Regions from separate parts of the Jeotgalibacillus malaysiensis genome, predicted to be linked through region 3. Evidence: riboswitches for the same ligand, from Rfam matches in the RefSeq annotation. Region 3 holds a riboswitch; each other region holds the start of a gene.
What was found. A riboswitch is a leader RNA that binds a small molecule or an ion and turns the genes downstream of it on or off. The one in region 3 is predicted to bind S-adenosylmethionine.
Positions count from the first base shown of each region.

Region 1: it holds a riboswitch for S-adenosylmethionine, as region 3 does, so the genes downstream of both, LG330_RS03485 (methionine biosynthesis PLP-dependent protein) here and LG330_RS16745 (2,3-diketo-5-methylthiopentyl-1-phosphate enolase) in region 3, are expected to answer to the same signal.
Region 2: it holds a riboswitch for S-adenosylmethionine, as region 3 does, so the genes downstream of both, LG330_RS05490 (methionine ABC transporter ATP-binding protein) here and LG330_RS16745 (2,3-diketo-5-methylthiopentyl-1-phosphate enolase) in region 3, are expected to answer to the same signal.

Region 1 is NZ_CP085252.1:602,216-607,226, reverse strand. It holds gene metC (cystathionine beta-lyase) at 1-1,088, opposite strand, end outside; gene LG330_RS03485 (methionine biosynthesis PLP-dependent protein) at 1,085-2,200, opposite strand; SAM riboswitch class I at 2,278-2,375, opposite strand; gene LG330_RS03480 (type 1 glutamine amidotransferase) at 2,920-3,624, opposite strand; gene LG330_RS03475 (DUF4003 family protein) at 3,656-4,645, opposite strand; gene LG330_RS03470 (FusB/FusC family EF-G-binding protein) at 4,681-5,011, opposite strand, start outside.
Region 2 is NZ_CP085252.1:961,291-966,301, forward strand. It holds gene LG330_RS05480 (MetQ/NlpA family ABC transporter substrate-binding protein) at 1-358, opposite strand, end outside; gene LG330_RS05485 (methionine ABC transporter permease) at 374-1,024, opposite strand; gene LG330_RS05490 (methionine ABC transporter ATP-binding protein) at 1,014-2,042, opposite strand; SAM riboswitch class I at 2,178-2,284, opposite strand; gene LG330_RS05495 (ASCH domain-containing protein) at 2,726-3,184, opposite strand; gene LG330_RS05500 (cation diffusion facilitator family transporter) at 3,345-4,271, opposite strand; gene LG330_RS05505 (ArsR/SmtB family transcription factor) at 4,291-4,596, opposite strand; gene LG330_RS05510 (hypothetical protein) at 4,720-5,011, opposite strand, start outside.
Region 3 is NZ_CP085252.1:3,220,967-3,225,977, reverse strand. It holds gene LG330_RS16750 (2-hydroxy-3-keto-5-methylthiopentenyl-1-phosphate phosphatase) at 1-551, opposite strand, end outside; gene LG330_RS16745 (2,3-diketo-5-methylthiopentyl-1-phosphate enolase) at 556-1,773, opposite strand; SAM riboswitch class I at 1,851-1,963, opposite strand; SAM riboswitch class I at 2,566-2,685, shown strand; gene LG330_RS16740 (sulfite oxidase-like oxidoreductase) at 2,760-3,422, shown strand; gene mtnK (S-methyl-5-thioribose kinase) at 3,438-4,652, shown strand; gene mtnA (S-methyl-5-thioribose-1-phosphate isomerase) at 4,649-5,011, shown strand, end outside.

The DNA.
Region 1 (5,011 bases), 970 kb from region 3:
CCGACTGAGAGGCGCAGGAGGCCTGATGTGATGCCGCGTGATTCACGCTCTGACTGCGGCATTGCAGCGTGGCTCATGGTGGCCGGATAAGAGAGGATTGATTCCACAGCCCCGAGACTGACTGCAAATACTGGAATTTTCATTGCTTCCACTAGTACGCCTGCACTTTTTTTGTCAGGCAATCTGAATGACAGCACAGCCCCCGCTCCCGTCGACTGTCGCTGGTGGATATGATACCCTGCGTGAAATGAAAAGCCCGGGTAATAAACTTCATCAATCAGCGGGTGGTGATGAAGAAATTGCGCAATCTCTCTCGCAGAATCAGATGACTGCTTCAGTCTGACGCTGAGTGTTTTTAATCCGCGCAGCAGCAGCCAGCTGTCCTGAACACCCAGGATTGAGCCAAATGAATTCTGAATGAATTTCAGCTGAGCAGCAATCTCCTCATCTTTTACAGCGGCAAGCCCTGCCACGACATCACTGTGACCTGACAGAAACTTTGTTGCACTGTGCAGGACGACATCCGCACCAAGATCAAGCGGTTTCTGATAAAGCGGCGTCATGAACGTATTATCTACAAATGTCAGACACCCGTGTGCTTTTGCCACTTTTGCCACGCCTTCAATATCCGTTATGTTGAGCGTTGGATTGGATGGCGTCTCCACGTAGATTACTTTTGTGTTCGGCTGAACATTGCGCGCTGTTTCATCAAGGTCAGTCATATCAATAAATGAGTGATCGATATTAAAGCGCGTCAGTACTTCTGTAATCATCCGGTACGTTCCCCCGTAGACATCCTTTGAGACGAGTACATGATCGCCTGCAGAAAGCAGCATAAAGGCAGAAGAGATCGCAGCCATGCCTGATGCAAAAGCAAAGCCTGAGTGACCATTTTCCAGATCAGCAATTGTATCTTCAAGTGCACCGCGCGTCGGGTTTCCTGAACGGCTGTAATCATAAGGACCGAATTCATCAATCGACTGCTGATGGTAAGTCGAGGAATAGTGTAAGGGAACATTCACAGCCCCTGTCTGCTTATCGATATATGATGGCTGATGCAATAGTTTTGTATCAAAATGATGTGTCATACATGATCTCCTCCTTTTCCGGCTGCTTCAAGCGCCTGTTTCAGATCAGTAATTAAGTCGTCAGGCTGTTCAATGCCAACAGAGAAACGCAGTAACCTGCTGCAGATCCCTTTATCCTCACGCTCTGCTTCAGGAATATCCGCATGGGTCTGGGTCGCAGGATACGTAATAAAGCTTTCAACACCGCCAAGACTTTCAGCAAATGAAATCACATTAATTGATCTTAAAAATGGATCAATCCACTCCGGGCGCTCCAGTCTGAATGAAACCATCCCGCCGATTCCCGGGTAAATGACGTCTGTGACCTGCGGCTGCGTTTCAAGAAAGGCTGCCACTGCAGCAGCATTCGTCTGATGACGGTCCATCCTGAGCGCAAGTGTCTTCATTCCCCGGATTAACAGCCATGAGTCTATTGGCGAGAGAACCGCTCCGGCTCCGTTGTGAATCGCAAAAAGCTTTTCACAAATCGTATCACCTCTAGCGGCAACCAGACCTGCCAGTACGTCATTGTGACCACCGAGGTATTTTGTTGCGCTGTGAATGACAATATCTGCGCCAAGTTCAATCGGCCGCTGCAGGTATGGCGTTAAAAAGGTATTGTCCACAATCAGGTGAATATCCTTGTCATGAGCAAAATCAGCAACCTGCCTGATATCGGTTATTTTCATCAGCGGGTTTGTCGGCGTCTCCACAAAGACGGCCTTCACCCGCTCCGTACAGGCCTGCAGGAGTTCATCAGGATTGTTTGTATCAACATATACGAACTCTATGCCATAATGCTCGCTGTAATGATCAAATAAGCGGTAAGTGCCTCCATATAGGTCATCAGAGGCAAGGATTGTATCTCCCGGTTTATATAAAGACAGTACCAGCTGTACGGCTGCCATCCCTGAACTTGTAGCAAATCCCTGGTCCGCGCCTTCAAGTGCTGCAATCCCTTCTTCAAGGATGGCTCTTGTCGGATTCTTCGTTCTCGTATAATCATAGCCGGTTGATTGTCCGAGCCCCTCATGTCTGTAGGCTGTTGATAAATAAATCGGTGGATTTACGGTTCCGGTTGATTCTTCACTTCTGTTTCCAAGCTGAGCAAGGATGGTTTGGATTGATGTCATAAAAAGCAGCTCCTTCAAAATCGTTCTGTATATACAGGAAAAGACCTTCTGATAAGAGAAGGTCTTTGAATACGTTCTTCTTATCTTCAGGCAGATCGCCTGCTGGAATTAGCACCGTGCACTGCCGGTTGCTGAAGTTTCAAAGGGCCAGTCCCTCCACTTCTCTTGATAAGTTATGAAATTGTCTGAAAATAATAGTTGTTGTATAGACTACATCATATTGAGTAAATGTGCAAGATTTTTCAGAAAAGAATTTGGAAAAGTGGTATGGATTTGTTGCCGGGACGCGAGAGGGGCGATGGAGACCGATGTGGCCTGAGATTAGGAGTATACGACCCGGGATTGGACGGACGTGACCCAACAAATGATGAATGTGATTCGAAATCACTGGCTTTGAAATCAATGTGACCGGGGATTCCGGGAACCTGAACCGGGATTCTCAGTAACTGACCCGAAATTTTCCGGATATGAACTGAAAACCGCGCTGCCCTTCCACTCTTTTTTCAAGCATCTCCCACCACTACAACCTCATAAAAACCGCACGCTGGTGTCAGACAGCGTGCAGCTAAGGGAGGGGGTGTCGCTTGATTGCCTACAGTGTAAAAAGCCGGTGCGAAACGACTGTTTACAGGCATTTATAATAAGTGCGACGTTTGATTTTTCAATTGAGAATGAATCTCATTATTATTGTATACACAATTCAAATCTTTGTCCAGTGTTTAATCAATCTTTTTTTCACCATGAACATTTAGAAATTTCTCAAGGATCGGCTGAAAGCGGTTATGACTTTGTTCGACGTAGCCCGGATCCGCTCTCGGTCCTTCCATGTCGACTGTTTTATCACGTTCTTCAATCTCCTGATCATCATGATCAATCAGGTTCTGAATACCTTCCACCGTCATTTCAGGGTGAAATTGAAATGCCAGAATATGATCAGTATAAAATCCCTGTACCGGGGTAATTTCAGATTTCCCAACCGGTTTTGTTCCTTTTGGCAGATCGTAAATATCACTGTGCCAGTGGAACATCGGGATGTTAAGCTGACCCACTTCAAAGTCTTCCAGAAATGAATTGTGCCAATTCAGTTCTGCCCACCCCATTTCATACTTAGGAAGAGTTGATACTTCGGTTCCGAGAATATGTGCAATCATTTGTGAACCAAGACAGATGCCTATGATTTTTCGTTCTTCATTAATTGCTTTTTCAATATAATCAACCTCTTTTTGCATCCAGTCAGTTTCAGGGAGCTCCTGTACGCTGTTTGGACCTCCTAAAACAACCAGCACATCGTTATCCTTCAGGACAGGATAATCATCCGGTTTTTTTGCATCTATATAATGAAGCTCACAGCCCCAGGCTTTTACCCACTCTTCCAGGTAACCTGCGTTGTCGTACCAGATATGCTGCAGACAAATAAATCTCATATTACATTCCTCTTTCCCATGACCTTAGCCATTAATGATTGGATGAACTTGCTGATGCAGCAGCACCGGCTGACATGGCAGCGAGTACTGCAGCCTGCTGAGCCTGCAGGATAGATTCGATCGTTGATGCAAGACCGACATCAAGCACATTATTTTCCTTGACTTTCTTTTGCAGAACAAACCGCACAGCTGTCATAAAGCACAGGTCTTTGTGCCATTTAAAACTTTTAATACTGATCAGCTGATCATAGGTTTCTTTTACTTCACTCAGCAGTGCTGAAGGTGTGCCGGCAAGGGCCAATACGCCGACAATTGGCAAGTGATTGCCACGCAATTTGATCTTGTTTGTCTTAAGATCATCAAGCCACGTGACTGTATTTTGTACGAGCAGCTGTCTGTTATCCTGCCGCCCGTATGTAAGGATTTGTGATAAGAACTGACGGTTGTTGCCTTTAGCCAGTACAATATGCAGCTGGTCATAGTAATAAGCCATATCATCAAGCAGTTCTTCCTCTTCCCCCTCTTCTTCAGCGAGAAGCACTGAGAGCGGGTAATCTTCATGGGACGTTAAGAAGAAGTGCTGCTTTTTCATTCCGCTGTACATGCTTTTAGCACGTTTTACATGCTCGTCTATCTCTTCTTCCGTAACGGAATCAAGCGATACATATAAAGCGTAGGCTGCAATATAAGCATGCGGACTTCTTGAAAAACCTGATTCTATCAATTTTTCGTAGACAAGCATCATGTCATCAAACGAATTTTTCGGCTCATCAAAATTTGATACAAGCAGTCCAGTCAGCATCAGCCTCAGATCTGCTGACTGAATATAAGAAAATTGACTGGATTCTTTCTTAATTTTTTCATTCAAAGAGATCAGCCTGCTCAATTCAAACGGCTTCTCAGCAGTTGCAAGCTGACCCGCGAGCATCATCAGCGAGGTACTGTTTACGCGCCACCGGTATTTCTTCCTGAGCTGTTCATAAATTGTGAGATATTTTTTGATTTGTTCATTTGTGTCCATACAAATCACCCTTTTGACTTATTGTGTACTTTTTATCATACCTGTCCAAGAAAGGCTTCGAGCTGCGATGAGTCCTGAATCGCCTGGTTACATTCTTTACTGTCATAACAAATATACTGTCCATAAGATCTTAAGCCCTCTGATTCTTTGGGCTTATTTTGAATACTTGTCATCGCAACATCACCGTAGCGATTGCAGAGACTGCAGATCCCTTTACGAGCTGAGATCACATACCTGCCCTGAATGCCTGTTAATTCACCGTTTTGCACATACACAAAATACTGCTTACTTTGCCCGATATCTTTCCATCCGAGATAGGTCAGTGCCCTGAAATCAAATGATTCAAGGTTCGGGATATGAAGCTTT
Region 2 (5,011 bases), 1.3 Mb from region 3:
GTAATTCTTCTACAGAATCAACTTTTTCTGAATATAGCGCCATTGGTGCAATTACTGTAGAAGCAATTGGTGAAAGATCCAGTTCACGGTCCTCAATGAATTCATCGAAATAAGAGATTGTCTGGAAAGCGTTAAGATCAATGTCTTCTTCAGCTAACGCAATATTTGGCTGCACATAATCCGAGAAGCTGACAATTTCGATTTCAATATCTTCTTCTGCAGCTTTTTCAGCGACAAAATCCCAGATGCGCGTATCTGATCCGCTGACTCCGATTGTGACTGTTTCGCTGTCACCGCCGCATGCTGCGAGAAGTGTAGCTGTTGATGCAAGTACAAGTGTTCCAATTGTTTTTTTCATGTTGATTTCCTCCAATTAACTACGTCTGATTTTTTTAGATACGATATTTCCTGTTGTCTGAAGACCCTGAACCATCACGACCAGTATGCCGACTGTGATCAGCATCACGGCTGTATCAAAACGCTGGTAACCATATGTGATTGCCAGATCTCCAAGACCTCCGCCACCAACGGCTCCAGCCATCGCAGATGCGCCGACTAGTCCGACCGTTGCAATCGTGAGTGCCAGTACAAGTGAACTGAGTGCTTCCGGAATTAAAAATTTGAAAATAATCTGCCCCGGAGTTGCACCCATTGCTTCAGCAGCTTCAATGACACCTTTGTCTACTTCAAGCAGTGAGTTTTCAATCAGTCTTGCAATGTAAGGTCCTGCATAAAAGACAAGGGGCACAATTGCTGCAGCTGTACCAATTGAAGTCCCGACAATTAATCTTGTAATCGGTATGATGGCAACCATCAGGATAATAAATGGAACTGATCTGAATACGTTAATGACTGCATTTAAAACATTAAAGACAGCCAGGTTTTCAAGTAAATGTCCTTTTCGCGTCACAACAAGCAGAATGCCGAGCGGGAAGCCGATCAGTGATGAGAAAAGGAGTGAAAATCCAACCATCGCAAGTGTTTCCCACAGTGCTTCAATAATCTGATCTGTATTAACCAGCATGCTGTGCCACATCCTTTACATAAACGTTTTCCTGTTGAATATAGTGAAGTGCTTTCTGGATATCAGACTGCCTGCCATCAAACTCAACAATGAGGTTGCCAAATGGAATTTCCTGCAGCTCAGTGATATTGCCAAAGAGCACATTTACATCAAGGTTAAATTGTCTCGAGACCCGTGAAAGGAGTGGAGACCCGGTAGATTGACCGGTATATTGAATCCGGTACACATTTTTAAAGTTCTTTTTCTCCAGTTCCTTCACAATGCTGTCAGGCAGTTGGTCGTTCATCACTGACCGGACAAAACGTTTCGTTGTCGGATGCTGAGGGTTTGTGAATACCTCAAACACTGTGCCTTTTTCTTTAATAATTCCTTCTTCGATGACGGCAACTTTATCACAAATCTCACGGATCACTGTCATTTCATGTGTAATGATTAAGATCGTAATGTTGTACTCTTTGTTGATTTTTTTTAACAGATCCAGAATAGACTGTGTCGTCTGTGGATCGAGTGCCGATGTTGCTTCATCGCATAAAAGAATGGATGGATTCGTTGCAAGTGCACGGGCGATTCCGACACGCTGCTTTTGACCGCCTGATAATTGATCAGGATATTGATCTGCTTTATCTGCAAGTCCAACAAATGCGAGTAATTCCTCAACACGTTCACGAACCTTTTCTTTCGGCTCGCGTGTCAGTAAAAGGGGAGTAGCCACATTGTGGTACACCGTTTTGGAATTCAGCAGGTTGAAATGCTGGAAGATCATCCCGATATCTTTTCTAATCGTTCTGATTTCCTGTTTTGAATGCTGATTTAAGTCTTTTCCATGGATCAACACTCTTCCTTCTGATGGTTGTTCAAGCCAGTTTACGCAGCGAATCAGTGAGCTTTTTCCGGCCCCGCTGAAGCCAATCACCCCATAGATTTCCCCTGTTTCCACTGTAAGGTCAATTCCTTTTAACGCATGAACCGCTTCTTCGCCTTCACCATACGTTTTCTTCACATTCTCAAACTGTATCATCGGAATCCTCCTTTAAATATAAGTTAACTGGGAAATTTAATCGGATTTAATCAAATATCCTTCCCCGGCAAGTGTTTAAGGAATAAAAAAACCTCTTCCTGATAAACAAGAAGAGGCTGCATAACGCAAACACTCTTCTCATCTATCAGGCATAACGCCTGCTGGAGTTGGCACGGTGCTTACTAAGTAAGTCCGCTGCCGAGGTATCAAAGGGCCAGTCCCTCCACCTCTCTGGATAAGAAGAAATCGTTCTATTCAAATGATGTTCCTTACTTTACTATGCTGGAAAAGGGAAGTCAATAGATGTGAAGAATATTATTTTTAAAAAGTTTTTATAGTAAAATTTTCACAAACACTTAGATTAAAGAATTAAGTGCATAATGATCTATCTATACAGTAAATAATTGTGGCCAAAAACATAGAAAATTAATTGTTCAAGGTGAGGAGGAGTAAAATTGATTAAATGTATGATATTTGATTTTGATGGCCTGGTATTTGATACAGAGACTAGTGAAATTGAATCATTTAAAAAGCTGTACAGAAAATATCAGCTAACGTTCCCTATTGAAAAGTGGATGGAGGGGATCGGAAGCACTTTGAAGTTTGATCCATATGAATCCCTTATGTTGAGCTTTCCGGAAGTTAATAGAGAAGCGTCTCACTACACTCTGATTTTTCTCAAATTAGAACTTGTTTCTTACATACACAAGCTCAAACCGCTCACAAACCAACATGATATCTTCCGTATACGCAAGTCCGACCTCACTCAATTCTTTTCTGAAAAAGCGCTCATGTGCTTCTTTCCAGTAGCTGTACGTTCTGTCACCTTCACCCTCTGCAATTGCAAATTCTTCAGGGACTTCATTCATTGGCATAAGATCCACCTGAGATGTGCGGATAATTGCTAAAGGCTCATCCTTACTGCTGAGAATAATGCTGTAATCATCTACTGCCGGCAGCGGTTCATTCTCAAGTTCATAGAAAATAAGGCCCGAGCAGGTTGCTGTTTTGATCCCGTCAATAACTAACTTCGCCAGGTAATCAGGTGTCTCACCAAATTGCCAGGCAGTCACTGATGATGGCTGTTTTTTACACTGAGCGATCCAAAAATCATTCCAGTATTTCATTGATGCTGCATTCATATTCATTCTCCTAAAATTTCAACATTCAGATTAATTATAGCATTATAATGTTAATCGCGTTTTGGGGACAGGCTTGAAAAGCTTCAGGTGAAATCTGTCCCTGCCGTGTACATATGATGTGCACACTAACCTCCGTCCCCAGTATGCACATGAATACTCATCAGTGCACATGTTCCTTCTGATGACAGCACATCACCGTCTCATCATGCGGATGCGCCTCATCCTCAAGCTGAATGGTCACGTGACCGATCTTTTCATGAGCAAGTTTATGTTCAATTTCCCGCAGCAGCTCCTGACATTCATTGATGGAAAGGGTGCCGTCTACAACTGCGTGGCAGGAGAGGGCGTTATTGCCGCTTGTGATTGACCAGACGTGCAGGTCATGGATGTCTTTGATCCCGCTGACACTATTAATTGTTGCAATCACCTGCTCCAGGTCAACATTTTCAGGTGTGCCCTCCATCAGGACGTGGATGGAATCCTTCGACACGCGCCAGCCGCTGATACATACAAGCACTGCGACAATCACGCTTGCAAGAGGGTCTGCCCAGCCCCAATTAAAGAAAATAATCAGCAGAGCGGCTGTCACAGCACCGACTGATCCAAGCAGGTCACCAAGCACATGAAGAAATGTGGCACGGAGATTCAGGTTATCTTTTGTATCACCTTTACGCATCAGCAGCCATGCCACTACAACGTTGACAACCAGCCCAAGTGTAGCAATAACCAGCATTCCTGTTGACGCAATTTCCGGCGGATTACTAAAACGCTGAAAAGCCTCATAAAAAATATAGAGTGCAATCAGTACGAGTGTTACACCGTTAAATACAGCCGCTAAAATTTCAAAACGTTTGTATCCATATGTTTTATGACGGTCAGCCGCTCTTTCTCCAAGTGTAAAAGCAAGCAGTCCAACACCGAGTGAAATTGAATCACTCAGCATATGGCCGGCATCTGAAAGAAGGGCGAGACTATTTGTCAGAACCCCCCCGATAGCTTCGATAATCATGAAGCTTGTTATGATGATAAAGCTGATTAACAATGCTTTTTTATTCGATGTATGCGCATGATCATGTCCGTGTCCCATTATCATTCCTCCATCATACTTAATGGCGAGCGTGCTTAATCATCTGTTCAAGTATATTCATTACATGTTCGTCATCATGTGAATAATATAAGGTCGTGCCTTCACGGCGATACTTTACGAGCCTGAGGTTTTTTAAAAATCTCAGCTGATGTGAGACAGTCGATTGCTTCAGACTCAATGCTTCAGAAATGCCGTTTACTGAGTATTCATTCACAAAAAGCAGGTGCAGGATCCGTATTCTTGTCGGATCACCAAGCGCTTTAAATGTCTGTGAGACGACAAACAATGTTTCTTCATCAAGGTTATTCACGTGATCTGTATCCAAAAGAACACCTCCTGTATCGTTATGTGTATATATGATTATATATTCATACATTAAAATATTACAGAAGCTTTGTCAATGAGATTGAAAAAGGTACAACCTTGTATACCAGGCTGTACCTCAAAGCTATAGAAAAAACAAAATATATCCCTGCAGATAAACCTGTACCATCAGATAAAACGCAATGGCAAATTTATAATTGAATAAAAAGCTGTTCTTCACAATACTTAAACCGTTTACCGAACTCAGCACAATTGTTGGCAGGATCAGTGGTGAAATCATGATAGAAATCACACTTCCTGAAGTAATCCCAAGCAATACAATTTCAGGCGGATAGGGCACTTCGACACCCTGAAGAATTCCTGATACAAGTACAATAACCGTCAGGGGTCCAAGTCCGATAAAACCAAGGATTATG
Region 3 (5,011 bases):
CAGACAAATACAAGATCAGCAAGCTTTGCTGCCTCCAGGTCTGTGACAGAATCACCAATGACAATTTTCTGTACATGCTCATCAACAAGCTCTCTGATGATGCTCGGCTTACAACAACCACAGTCATTTGAGCAATGTTCATCGCATGGATGCGGCCAGGTGATTCGAATTGTATTTCCCGAAAAATCACTACCGTTGCAGTAAAGCTGATTTTCAAGGTCATATGGTTTTAGCATAGGCTTTACGAAAAAGTCGATGCCGCCGCTGACGATGTTCAGGGGAACATTTTCCTTTCTTGTATAGCTGACAAAATCCCTGAATCCTTCCCGAATTTTCGCTGTTTCGACAACGTATTGAATGATCTCGTCTTTTAATGAAGAAGGGAGGGTTGCGAACATTTTTCCTACACCTTCACGGATCGATATTTCCTGGGAAAGAATCTGATCTTTAATCGGCTCCCAGCCCGGTGGATCAAAGTGCTGCATGATGGAAATAATGTTGTCGGATTTTGTAATCGTGCCATCAAAGTCACAAAAAATTACGCTCGGCATGCGCTCACCCCCACAATGCAAGTGCCTTTTCAAGCTCGGCTGATTTAGCAGCAGCGTCTTCTAAAGTGCCGCCGGCCTGCACTTCAGCGATCGCATCACGGAACGCTTTAGCCCCGGCTGCCGCACCACCCGGATGACCATGGATCCCGCCGCCTGCATTAATAATGGAGTCTTTACCGAAGTCCTCAATCAACTGAGGCACTAACCCCGGGTGAATACCTGCTGATGGCACAGGGAATGCACGCTTCAGGCGGCTGTCAGAGGTAAGTGCATCTCTGATTGCAAATGTCTCAGCTTTTTCCATCGCCACACTGCCATATGGAGAAGGGAATAGCACGAAATCTGCACCCGCGAGACGAAGCAGTTTACCGAGCAGCACCTGATTAGAAATCCCGTAAAGCGGTGAAGCCGTAAAAGCGCCGGATACAGCAGGATGCGCCATAATCGGTACATCGATATACGGATCCTCAGCCAGACTCTGCAGTGTATCAAGCCCGTAAGCGAATACGTTAAACAGAAGTGCATTTGCGCCCAGCGAAACTGCTTTTCGTGCCTTTTCTTTTAAATCAAATGTTCTTCCTGAAAGATTCACTGCATATAACGTGCGGTGACCTGTGCGCTCATATTCTTCATTCAGCACCTTCACACCACGGCGGATCCGATCCTCAAAAGGTGTGAGCGGATTATCAAATAAAATCTCATCATCCTTTACAAGGTCAACGCCACCTGCAGCCTGTGCGCGCAATTGTTCTTCAAAAAGATCTGTTCCACGTCCGATCATGCCCTTAAAAATACTCATCAGCAGCGGGCGATCGTGTACGCCAAGCTTATTTCTGATTGATTCAATCCCGAACTGTGGACCGGGGAACTGCTGCTCAAGTGCTTCATCAAGTTCAATATCAACAAGCTTTACTTCACCATCAAGTGAAAGCTTTCCAAAAATTGTGGTCAGGATTGCCGGAATATCAGCACTGAAATTTGCTGCCGGATAGGCGATTTTAATCAGTCCAGCCTTACGCTCACCTAAGTGGCCGGCTGCTGCTGAAGGTGACGTTTCACTGACAGCAACAACCTCACCCTTATGCTTTTTCAATTGCTCCTGATCAACCGCCGGCAGGTCCGTCCATGAACCGACCGTCAGTCCAAGTGCGATAGACTCAGCCTTTTTATCTAAATTTCCTTTTGCATCATGTACAAGATAAGTCGCTGTAATTTTTGACATTATAGACATCCTTTCAAAAAACAGAAATGAAAAATCCGCTCCCAAAGAGGAAGCGGACATCTAAATGAACGTTCTTCCTCTTATCCTTCAGCTGTCGCTGTGAGAATTAGCACCTTGAATCAGCGGTAAATCGCTGAAACAGGTTGCCGGGTTTCATCGGGCTCGCCCCTCCACCTGCTCTTTATAAGAGTTTATACGTATTCGGTTGGTTTTAAAATCATGTACCGAATTATGTCAGAGATCTTCAAAAACGTCAAGCCGATTTTTCAGAAAATTATATTATTGTGCTTTTAGTTTATGAGTAATATTGTGTTTGTCTCATATAATTTGGCGGGTGATTTCCGCTTCAGGGGGACGCTTTCCGCGGCCGGGCGGTGAGCCCGCAGGCTTCGCCATGCTCTGTCTCACCTGTCCCTTCCTGCCACAGGAGTCGCCCCCTTACGCTCCAATCACTCGCTGTGCAGATATCAAGAATTTTTTACAAACTAAAAAGTATGAGAAATAATTGATCAACCAACTATATATACTTTTTAAAGATAACTAAGCTGTTGACCGGAGTGTAAGGCGGCGACTCCGGGACGATTAGTGGGAAGCTGAGACCCCGCAAAGCGAAGCTTGAGGAGGCTCAGCAACCACCGTCCGGAAAGCGTCCGCCTGAAACGCAGGTCAACAGCGGTTCCCAGAAGCCCTCAAAAATAATTTTTAAAAAACTCATTGACAAAACGTCACTCTATTCCGTAAACTTGCAATTATGAATTCGAAATAACCAATAACAACCAACTACATATACCACTCTTATCGAGAGTTGGCTGAGGGAATTGGCCCTATGAAGCCCGGCAACCGGCCCGCTGTATACATTCAGCAGGGACACGGTGCTACATCCAACAGACGTAATGGTCTGAGAGATAAGAGGTCGAATCAGTCTAATTCTGCCTCTTTCTATCTTAGAAAGGGGCTTTTTATTGTTTAAAAAGGAGCGTGAAACAATGGGTAAGGCAGAACGGTTGAAAAAAGCACGGCCGCCGGTACAGAAAAATACACACGAGGGCAGACTCCCGCCAGGTCAAACGCTGACAGAAAAATTTCCGATTCTGCATGAAGGCGAGGTCCCTGAATACAATCTTGCTACATGGGATTTCACGCTGTTTGGTGAAGGTGTAACTAAAAAGAAATTCACATATGACGAGCTCATGCAGCTGCCGCAGACGACGGTTGTAAAAGATATTCACTGCGTCACAAGGTGGTCGCGATTTGATAATGCTTTTACAGGCGTCACAATCAGAGATCTGCTGAAAGACTTTGAAATTCCTGAAGGCACGAAGCACGTTATGATTTATGGAGATCATGATTATGAAGCCAACTTACCACTTGAGGATCTATTAAAAGATGACATTCTGCTCGCTCACTCCTTTGAAGGAAAGCCGCTGACAGCGAAGCATGGTTATCCATTCAGACTGGTCGTACCGCATCTGTATTTCTGGAAGAGTGTGAAGTGGATCAGAGGAATCGAGTTTTTACAGGAAGACCGCCCGGGGTTCTGGGAGCGTAACGGATTCCATAATTACGGTGAAGTATTCAGAGAAGAACGTTTTTCAGGAGAGGACTTAGACATTCCTAAAGATGAGTGGCATAAAAAAGAATTCGATTAAAGGAGAGGAACGTTAATGACAAATGTACGTGAGCATGTGTATGAACCATTTACTGATCAGAGTGTCCTCGTTTATTTAAAAAATAAGGGACTCATCACTGATAAAGAGCAGGTAACGTGTAACGAAGTTGGAGACGGGAATCTGAACTACGTGTTTATTGTGAAGGATCTGAAAACTGACAAATCACTCGTTGTGAAGCAGGCGCTGCCTTATGCAAAGGTTGTCGGTGAAAGCTGGCCGCTCTCGCTAGACCGTGCACGCATTGAACGTCAGGCACTGCAGGAAGCAGCAAAATATGTACCGGCGCTTGTACCGGAAGTATTTGATTATGACGATGACTATGCAGTAACGGTGATGGAGGACCTGTCAGATCATGTGATTCTCAGAAAAGGACTGCTTGAAGGGAACTTCTACCCCCACATTTCAGCACATATTGGCTCATACCTTGCAGAAAATCTGTTCAACGCCTCTGATGAAGCACTTGGACCGGTTGAAAAGAAAAAGCTTGCACGCCAGTTTGTAAATCCTGACCTGTGTGACATTACTGAAAAGCTCGTTTTCACAGATCCTTATCAAAATGCTGAATCGAATTCCTACCCTGAAAGCCTTCAGGAAGTAGTGGAGTCACTGTGGCAGGACGATCGTCTAATCTTTGAAGTCGCAAAATTGAAAAAACAATTCCTCACTGAAGGAGAAACATTGCTTCACGGAGACCTTCATACAGGCAGTGTGTTTGTAACGGAGGAGTCTACAAAAGTGATTGACCCTGAATTTGCATTTTATGGTCCGGCAGGATTTGATATCGGTGCATTCATTGCCAACCTGACGCTCAACTATATCGCACAACAGGAAAGAGCGGATGAAAATAAGCGTACTGAAATCAGTGAGTACCTGCTTGAGGCAATTGAACAGACGTGGGCAGTATTTGAAAAGCGCTACCGCGAGCTGCTGCTTGAAAAAGGGTTTGAAGAAAGACAGCGCACTGATCAGTATGCAGATTATGTGCTTGAAAAGATCTGGCAGGATACGCTCGGATTTGCCGGCTGTAAAACGATCCGACGAATCATCGGACTGGCGCACGTTGAAGATATCGATGGAATTGAAGACGAAGCGGGCAGACTGCAGGCGCAGCAGCGTGCGATTGAAACTGGCAGATCACTGATTTTTAACCGTACAGTATGGCGTTCACCGAAAAGCCTGACTGCTTATCTGAAGGGGCTGGCAAAATGACAAACTTTATTAAACCGGTCATCTGGGAAGGCGGTGCGATCCGTCTGTTGAATCAGCAGAAGCTTCCCGGAGAAGTGGAATATATCTTTTTAAAAACGATTGAAGATGTATGGGACAGCATTACGCAATTAAAAGTAAGAGGCGCGCCTGCAATCGGTATTACTGCTGCTTATGGCCTTGCTTTATGGGCAAAAACCAGCGGGCTGACTGAGCCAGGTTTGTTAAAAGCAGAACTTGCTGTAAAAGCAGCTTATCTCAATTCATCCCGCCCGACTGCTGTCAATCTTTCCTGGGCGCTTCAAAGATTACTGAAATCAACTGAAGAAGAAAACTCTGCTGCAAAAGTGATTGAGCGTCTT